DNA from 2 places in the Paenibacillus sp. GYB006 genome. Region 2 is predicted to be linked to the other one. Evidence: riboswitches for the same ligand, from Rfam matches in the RefSeq annotation. Region 2 holds a riboswitch; the other holds the start of a gene.
The links. Region 2 has a riboswitch for thiamine pyrophosphate ahead of thiC (phosphomethylpyrimidine synthase ThiC). Riboswitches for the same ligand answer to the same signal wherever they lie in the genome.
Positions count from the first base shown of each region.

Region 1: it holds a riboswitch for thiamine pyrophosphate, as region 2 does, so the genes downstream of both, PV403_RS19005 (ABC transporter substrate-binding protein) here and thiC (phosphomethylpyrimidine synthase ThiC) in region 2, are expected to answer to the same signal.

Region 1 is NZ_JARBDA010000010.1:99,385-104,068, forward strand. Features, by position in the region: gene PV403_RS18995 (ABC transporter permease) at 1-480, opposite strand, end outside; gene PV403_RS19000 (thiamine-binding protein) at 477-770, opposite strand; gene PV403_RS19005 (ABC transporter substrate-binding protein) at 814-1,821, opposite strand; TPP riboswitch at 1,981-2,099, opposite strand; gene PV403_RS19010 (hypothetical protein) at 2,316-2,777, shown strand; gene serS (serine--tRNA ligase) at 3,094-4,386, shown strand; gene PV403_RS19020 (pyridoxamine 5'-phosphate oxidase family protein) at 4,480-4,684, shown strand, end outside.
Region 2 is NZ_JARBDA010000017.1:23,739-28,422, reverse strand. Features, by position in the region: gene acnA (aconitate hydratase AcnA) at 1-274, shown strand, start outside; gene PV403_RS21655 (manganese catalase family protein) at 380-1,234, opposite strand; gene thiC (phosphomethylpyrimidine synthase ThiC) at 1,345-3,126, opposite strand; TPP riboswitch at 3,426-3,536, opposite strand; gene PV403_RS21645 (IclR family transcriptional regulator) at 3,655-4,404, opposite strand.

The DNA.
Region 1 (4,684 bases), on a different contig from region 2:
TTTACTCGCTCCGGCCATTCGCATGTAGTTCATCATTCCCCGATCGGTCTGTGTCAGTCCATCCATGGTGGACACAGCAACAGGGAAGAAGCACACCAGCGTAATGACAATGATTTTGGGAAGCAGCCCAAAACCAAACCAGATCATGAGCAGAGGAGCCAGAGCGATCGTCGGAATATTTTGACTGAGAATAAGCAGCGGATATAAGGCCGACTTCAAAAATGGGACAAGATGGAGCAGCATCGCCGTAAGAAGTCCGACAACTGTACCAATGAAGAATCCAAGCAAAGTCAGCTGCACCGTAGCCCAAGTATGCTCGGTGAGACTTGCAGCCTGAGCAAGCGCTTCTTTCGTAATATCAGCAGGGCTTGGCAGAATCCACTTCTCAATATGAAAAAGCGGCACGGCAATTTGCCACACCGCTAAGAAGAGGATGACTGCCGTAAGAGGCGGCCATACGCTTTTCCACCAAGAACTCATGGGCGATATTTCTCCGTAAGACCTTCCATACTGATTCCGCTAGGATAATGAGCGATCTTAATCTGAGAGATTACACTCGGACTGCCTGCTTCAATCAGTACTTCATGCATTTGACGGACTACCTCTAGCAGCTCAGGAAGTTCTCCTTCGAGTGTGGTTTCGAGCGGATTGACCTGATATGTAAGTCCGGACTGCTGAATAACTTCAATGGCTTTGTCTACATAAGGAATGGAATCTTCTCCATTCGGTGTTTTCGGTATGACCTGAATGCTGAGTAGTGTCTTTGCCATGATAAATCACCTTCTCTTTCCTTCATTAATAGAATTAACCAAATTATTCAGTTGGTAAAAATTCATTTGTGTATGCTTTTTCTACTTCCAGCGGCTGATCGAGAAGTCCATGCTCTACCATCCAGTCAGAGTAGTTTTGCCATACTTCTGCTTTTTGCTCGCCCCAGCGAGAAGCATCATCCTGATATTTTGGACTCAGCCATTTCTGACTGGCAAGCACTAGTTCTTTATCAAGATCGGGTACAGCTGCACTTAGGATACCAGCAGCCTCTTCCGGATGTTCAATCGCATACTCATAACCTTTCGTAGTTGCACGCATAAACGCTTTTACGAGTTCTGGGTCTTCGTTAATCGTCTTTTCATTCGAGATCAGAACCGGTGTGTAGTAGTCGAGCTTCTCAGAGTAATCTTTGACATAGAACATATCGATAGCCTCACCGCGCAGCTCAGCTTCAATTCCGGTCCAGCCATAGAAGATCCATGCAAAATCAATGTCACGCTTGATCGCTGTAAAGAAATCGGCATCGCCCATGTTCACATTAGACACCTTATCTACATCGCCGCCTTCGAGACTCATAATCGTATCAAGAACGGCAGAATCGATCGGGGAGCCCCAGCCGCCGTAAGTTTTACCTTCAAAATCTTTAGGTGACTTGATGTTCCGATCAGTAGGAGCAGCGAAACCAGACGTATTATGCTGAATCACTGCCGCGATGGACACAATAGGTACCCCTTGGGTACGAGCCTGAGTGACACCTTCCTGGTAACTTACTCCAAAGGGTACTTCACCAGAAGCGACCATAGTATCTGCACCCGCTTGTCCAGGCTGAATAATCTCAACATTCAATCCTTCTTCTTTGTAAAATCCTTGATCTACCGCCGCATAAAGACCGGTATGATTCGTGTTTGGGGTCCAATCTAGTACCACCTTAATATCGCGGAGTGATTCACCCTCTGTATTTTCTCCTGCCCCGCTTTGCTCTCCTGAGCTGCCATTTCCGGAATTACCACAGGCGGTAACGATGGTGAGCATAGCAAGCAGCAAGAACATGCCTAACTTTTTCTGCAATGTTTCCCTCTCCTTTAGATATCTTAGATGTCTTTAGAATGCACCTGAAAGCTACCTTTTCATCATAAAAAAAGCATCCCGAATCGGGATGCTCTGTGTACGTAAGGGAATGGGTATACTTCTTCATGAAATAGTAAGCCCAAAAATATATTTCTCCATTCCTACGCTGGCATTATCCAGATCAGGTTACAGGGTACGTATCTGCACGTATTTCACGGATACTATCTCAGCCGGCTTCACCAGCACCCCTTGAGTACATTATAAAGTTAAGTTGTTACAACCATGTATTATAGTCCTATATCACAGGCATGTCCAGATGATAAGACAGAGTAGGGGAGGTAACGTCTACAAAGTTAAGATGGGCTAATAGGATAGAGAAAACAAAAATTCCAAAAATGTAATTTTTGTTATAATATGTATTTATAGGATGTTTAAATTTCGTTCGTTTATTCAAATATAACATGGGAGCTGTTTACGTGATTGATAAAAAAGTGTTTATTGCAGTTGCACTTTCTCTTATCTTACTTTCAGGGTCTACACTACCATTATTCTCAGAGTCTGTAGAACAACTTGTTGAACGATCTGACTCATCAGATGTTGAATTTGATGAAGGTTCAATAGCTCCGCTAACTCTATTAACAGATGAGACAGGCACATTTTCTAATGGTGAACGTAAGACTACATTTACTTATGTTCAAGGATACGATTTAAGATTTTACGTTGAAAATACAAAAGGAGCTGCTTTTGATTGGACTTTAACTGACGGAGATAAGCGTATTATTAGGTCCGGAAAAGTGGCAGCAGGCAAATCCTACCTTGAAACAATTTCTTCCCTAGAAGATGAACATACTCTGAGAAGTGGTATTTATACTGTGTCGATGATAAGTATAGATGGTACAAACAGTAACTATAAGATATCTGCAAGTGCACTTAATTAATTCGTTCACATAGCTTGAATAAAAAGGTTGCGAATGGGGGAAAGCTACATTATAATTATGCCAACTAAAAATCGGTTATAATGCCAGTGAAGAGATTCCAACTCGGAGGTATTTTCGTTAAGGGAATATGGACATTCCCTAAGTTAATCGGCACCGCCCGTTATCGCGGAACCAAAGTGATTGAAATGTGCACGGATCCGTATTCATTTCAATAAATTGGGTGGCACCGCGAGCATATAGAGCGCTCCTCGTCCCAAGGGATGAGGGCGCTCTTTGTCTTTTTTTTATAAAAAATAACGACAGGGATGTGAGCGGTATGCTGGATATAAACTGGATACGAGAGCATGCAGATGAGGTAGAAGAAGTTGCAAGGCTGAAGAATATGAGTCTATCGGTAAAAGAGCTTATAGACACGGATGATAAAAGAAGAGAGCTTATTACTAAAGTAGAGAAACTGCGCGGGCAGCGAAATAAAGGATCGCAAAAAGTCGGTCAGCTTATGAAAGAAGGACGAAAGGAAGAAGCAGAGCAGCTGAAGGCGGAGATTCGAGAACTGGGCGGCAGTATTGAACAAATAGACAAGGAATTGTCTGAGACGGAGAAGGAATATGAAAGACAGATGATGCTCGTTCCAAATATCGTCTCGGAGGACACCCCGATTGGTAAGTCGGATGAAGATAATGTACTCGTGCGGCAAGTAGGTGAAGTAAGGGAAAGGGAATTTACCATCAAGGATCATATCCAGCTAGGGGAACTTCATGATCTGTTTGATGTTCCTCGCGGAGTGAAAGTCGGCGGTTCGAGAAGTTATTATTTAAAAGGAGACGGCGTACTATTGCACCGGGCTGTTCAGCAGCTGGCGCTGGATATCGTAATGAAACACGGATTTATACCGATGGATGTACCGATTATGGTGCGGGAGGAAGCTCTTGTAAACACCGGTTTCTTTCCTACCGGGCGTGATCAGACCTATGCGCTGGAAGAAGAGGATAAGTTCCTCGTCGGCACTTCGGAAGTTCCGCTGATCTCGTATTATGCCGGGGAAGTGGTTGATGTAACGGAGCCGATTCGCCTTGCTGCTGTATCGACGAGCTTCCGCAGCGAGGTGGGGTCGGCAGGACGGGACGTCAGAGGACTATACCGTGTCCATCAGTTTGCTAAAGTAGAGATGGTTGTTCTAACAGAAGCAAATGACGATGTGTCGGAGAGAGTTCACCAGGAGATTACAAGTTATGCCGAACAGTTGCTAGAGGCGCTAGAGCTGCCATACCGAGTCATGGCTGTATGTACGGGAGACATGTCGCAGAAAACGTACAAACAATATGATATTGAGACTTGGATGCCAAGCAGGCAAGCTTATGGAGAGACCCATTCTTCGTCGAATTTACATGACTTTCAGGCGCGTCGTTCGAACATTCGCTACCGGGATCAGGATGGACAATTAAAATATGTGCATACGCTTAACAATACAGCAGCAGCCTCGCCAAGAATTCTAATTCCACTGCTTGAGAATCATCTGCTGGAGGATGGAAGCATCTATATTCCTAAGGCACTTCGGCCTTATATGGGGGGCAGAGACATCATTACCTGTACGGCAGTGCAAGGGTAAAATAAGGTTCAACTTTCGAGAGACGGGTACACTATAGTAACAGATTATTTTTACTATAATTACAAACTTCGCTCTTGAAAGGAGACAAATACAATGAATAAAACAGATCTTGAACGTGCAATCATAGCGGGCATAGAAAATAATCATTTTGGTTCCTTGGCAACCGTAGAGGGAGGAAAACCAAAACTGAGATACATGGCTGTTTTCAATGATGGCCTGAACATTCATATGGCAACAAACCGCTGCACTCATAAGGTGGAGGAGCTGGAGGATAACCCGAATGTTAGCCTACTGATGG
Region 2 (4,684 bases):
TATGGGCGTTCTCCCTCTTCAATTCAAAGAAGGTTATGGATGGTCAAGCCTAGGTCTGAACGGTCGTGAAACGTTTGATATCGTTGGACTCAGTAATGATGTCACTCCAGGCCAAGAACTGACGGTAACTGCTACTAGAGAAGATGGAACCGAGTTTGATTTCCCAGTGATTGCACGTCTTGACAGTATGGTGGATGTAGATTACTACCACAATGGCGGTATTCTGCAAACTGTACTTCGTCAGCTGATGCAAAATGACGAGCAAACCGTCTAAACCTTCACTTTTGAGCTTATAAAAGAAGCCGCAATTTCCTGCCTATTGGCAAGAGATTGCGGCTTCTTTGTTTTTTTGTTGCTATACTCAGTAAGTACTTTTTAACTAATGGTTCAGATCATACAGTCCCGGACTATGCATATTAGGCTGTTCTGGCAATTCAGGTACCGGGAAACCTTCCGGCGGATCAGTAACTTGAAGTTGTCCTCCATTTCGGCTTGGCGATTCCCCTGTGAAAATCTCCCCAATCCGGGTTGAATCCAATCGGAAATTAAACTGTGCATTATGGTATCCCAGGTCTACATATTTTCTGCACTCTGGATACTTATTAATATCGTAGTTAGGAATCGGGAATATTTTGCCCCAATCTACCCCCAGGGTCTCCAGTGCTTTGGCAAAAGCATTCTGATGCGCATTATCTCTTACAATCAGAAATCCAAGGGTTTCGCGGAATGTTTTATTGGAACTCATCTCATAGATCCTTGTCTTTTGCAAAACACCAGTAGACTCTAGCACCACGTTATTAAGTAAATCAGCAGTTAGATTCCCATGATTATATACATAACTTCCAAGCCAAGGATTCCCGCCTGCATCTACAGGTAGTGAACCTTGTCCACCCATAATATAATGGTGCGGATTTGCATGACGAACAGCTTCATCAATCGGTGCCCCATCTACCCCAGCATTACCAGGAACGGCTTCTCCACTTCCGCTCAGCAGCTGATTAATGGTTTGCTGAACAAGTTCCACATGGGCGATTTCCTCAAGAAATACACCACGAATCAAATCACGATACTGGGTTGCTTTACCCCGAAAATTACTGCTCTGAAAGAAATACTGCATCATCGTACGCATTTCACCAAATTGTCCGCCAAGCGTTTCCTGAATCACTTTAGCTGCCGCTGGATCGGGCTTGTCTGGTACAATAATATTAATTAAATCTTCTTTGTAAAAATACATAGGATAGGGCCTCCTTCATTTCTGATCATTCGGATACCCTATTTTGTTCTCCCCTATCATGATTTATACAATAGAGAGTACTGCTTCATGAAATGGATAACTTTCTATTATTAAGAAGGATCTATATCAAAAGACGATACAAAGGACCGCTTATCTCGGTACTCTGCTGCTTTCTCCTGCATTCCAGCATGAACCGCCTCAGCCTCACTCACTCCCTTTTCAGCAGCAAGATTTCGGATATCCTGGGTAATTCGCATACTACAGAACTTCGGTCCACACATTGAACAAAAATGAGCCGTCTTTGCCCCCTCGGCAGGCAGGGTCTCATCATGATAAGACAGCGCTCGTTCTGGATCGAGCGAAAGATGGAACTGGTCCCTCCAGCGGAATTCGAATCGCGCTTTGGATAAAGCATCATCACGCCGCTGTGCTCCTATATGACCCTTCGCCAAATCCGCTGCATGTGCAGCAATTTTATAGGCGATAACTCCTTCACGAACATCATTCTTATCCGGCAGACCGAGATGCTCTTTCGGCGTAACATAACAAAGCATCGAAGTACCAAACCAACCGATCATCGCAGCACCGATAGCAGAAGTGATATGATCATAACCCGGTGCAATATCGGTTGTCAGTGGGCCCAAAGTGTAAAATGGAGCCTCCTTACAAATTTCCATCTGCAGATCTACATTTTCTTTAATCTTGTGCATCGGTACATGACCCGGTCCCTCGATCATCACCTGGATATCGTGCTTCCAGGCGATTTGCGTGAGTTCCCCCAGCGTAGCAAGTTCCGCCATCTGTGCCTCATCATTCGCATCATAGATACTTCCTGGCCGCAGTCCATCACCCAGCGAGAAAGCAACATCGTAGGTCTTCATAATCTCGCATATTTCTTCAAAATGAGTATATAAAAAGTTCTCCTGATGATGGGCTAAGCACCAAGCTGCCATAATCGAACCGCCTCGGGACACAATCCCTGTCATTCGCTTGGCAGTCATAGGAATATACCTAAGCAGCACCCCAGCATGGATCGTAAAATAATCAACACCTTGTTCTGCCTGTTCAATTAAGGTATCCCGGTACACTTCCCAGCTCAGCTGATCTGCTTCACCGTTCACCTTTTCGAGCGCCTGATATAAAGGCACGGTCCCAATGGGAACAGGTGCATTACGAATAATCCATTCCCGCGTGGTATGAATGTTACGGCCGGTTGATAAATCCATCACCGTATCGGCTCCCCAGCGTACCGCCCACGTCATTTTCTCTACCTCTTCTTCTATGGAAGAAGAAACAGCAGAGTTACCAATGTTCGCATTGATTTTCACGAGAAAATTTCTTCCGATCATCATCGGTTCAGCTTCCGGGTGATTAATATTAGACGGCAGAATCGCTCGTCCACTAGCAATTTCTTCGCGCACAAATTCCGGTTCCAGCCCTTCGCGGATGGCAGCAAACTCCATCTCCGGCGTAATGATCCCCCGGCGGGCATAATGCAGTTGCGTCACATTCTGACCCGATTTTGCTCGCAGCGGCCTGCTTGCTTCTCCTGGAAAAACTTCGGCTGCTTGCTGAACACTTCGTTCTGACCGCAGTCCATTATCTTCCGGTTTCACGGTCCGCCCTTCATAATACTCTACATCCCCGCGCTCCCATATCCACTCATGCCGAAGTGCAGGAAGTCCTTTCGTAATATCTGCTTCATAATCGGCATCCCCCATCGGTCCGCTCGTATCATAGACACGCAAAGGTTCGTTGATCTCTACCCCTTGCGGAGTTTGTGTGGGACTGAGCTCTATTTCGCGTTCCGGGACAACAAGATCAGGCCGAGATCCTGTCTTGTACACTTTACGGCTTGCAGGAAAAGGAATGTACATCGATTCATTCCCCATTCCTTCTGTAACGCCCTCTGCTTTACTATTTTCGGTACTGCCTTGTTGCTGCAACTTCATCTTCTTCATCCTCCTTCAAAGTGGCTTACCGCCCCTGTAAAAGAATCACATGAACCTTTGCTGCAAGAAGTGTACGACAATAAAAAAAGCCGACTCCCTTAGGGGAATCAGCTTCTATACAATAGTTTGTTCCTACTCTCTCCATATCTATACAGGCGAATTTCGAAAGTCGCGTCATGACACGGCTCCTGAAATCAGATAAGCTACCTGTATTAAGATGGAATCGAATAAGCTCCTAATGTTATCGCCAATTACTTCCCTACGCTGGTATGATCCAGATCAGGTGCAAAGAGTCCGGTATCTTGCGACACCATCTCAGCCCGGCCTTACGGGCTCCCCTAGTAAGTTGTTATTACGTTATAATGATAGATCACTTCCGCTCCTATTAAAGAACGGTCTCTATTAGGGTATCTCATAAAAACGAGAAACACAACCTAATATTTACATATTCCAGCTTAAAAGCTGTTGCTATCTCAGCATAAGCCCCATCTGAGCAGCGGCTCTGACAAGCACAGGTCCATATTCATGCAGCGTCTCCTGAGATAATCTGCTGACAGGTCCCGAGACGGATAAAGCCGCTGCCACATTCCCTTTACGGTCAAAAATCGGGGCAGAAACGGCGGCTGCTCCCGGCTCTCTTTCTTCATAACTTGTAGCAAAACCCAAAGCTTTAATCTCTTGAAGCTGTGCTAGATAAGTTTCTTTGTCAAAAGGAATCTGGGGATCAAACTCCCTGATTAATTGTTCCTGCTCTTCCATCGGTGCAAAAGCGACAAGTACTTTGCTCGAAGCTCCTACAGATAAAGGAAGTCTAACTCCTACAGGAGCGACCCGGCGAATGGCCTGGTTGCTTTGCACAGCCTGAACACGAATACGCTCAATGCCATCCCTTAAATACAAACTAACGGTCTCTCCTAGATTATCGCGGAGCTGTTCCATTGCAGGGAGCAGCAACACGGCGGGATCATCACTTTGCGACATATGCGCAGCGAGTTCCCATATCCGAATCCCCAGCCGATATTTCTCAGTAGCGGGATTACGGATAACAAACCCTCTCTCCTCCAGGGTCGACAACAGTCGATGCACCGTACTTTTATGTAATCCAATCTTGCTGGATATTTCGGTTAGCCCAAGGTCCGTTTGACCTGTAAAAGTGAGCAGAATGTCCAGTGCCCGTTCGACCGCTCGAACTGTTGATTTGCGATCCTGATCTTCCATGGGATCCATGCTCCTTTCATGTTTCATCACGTGAAACCTGGTTACATAAATTATATGAGAACTCGTCCTTAAAGTAAAGATAATTATTGAGAATGAATCTCATTTAGAGGATATCATCATCTTATTAAAGCCCTCTTCTCATCTTATGAGATTAGGGCTTGCTTCACTTGACAAGTACCTTTTACTACTAGATTGTCGAATATTACATCTGTGTAACAAATCATCTTAATGGATTGACTTTGCTACTTGTAGAACATAGGATTAAAAATAATAGTAAGAG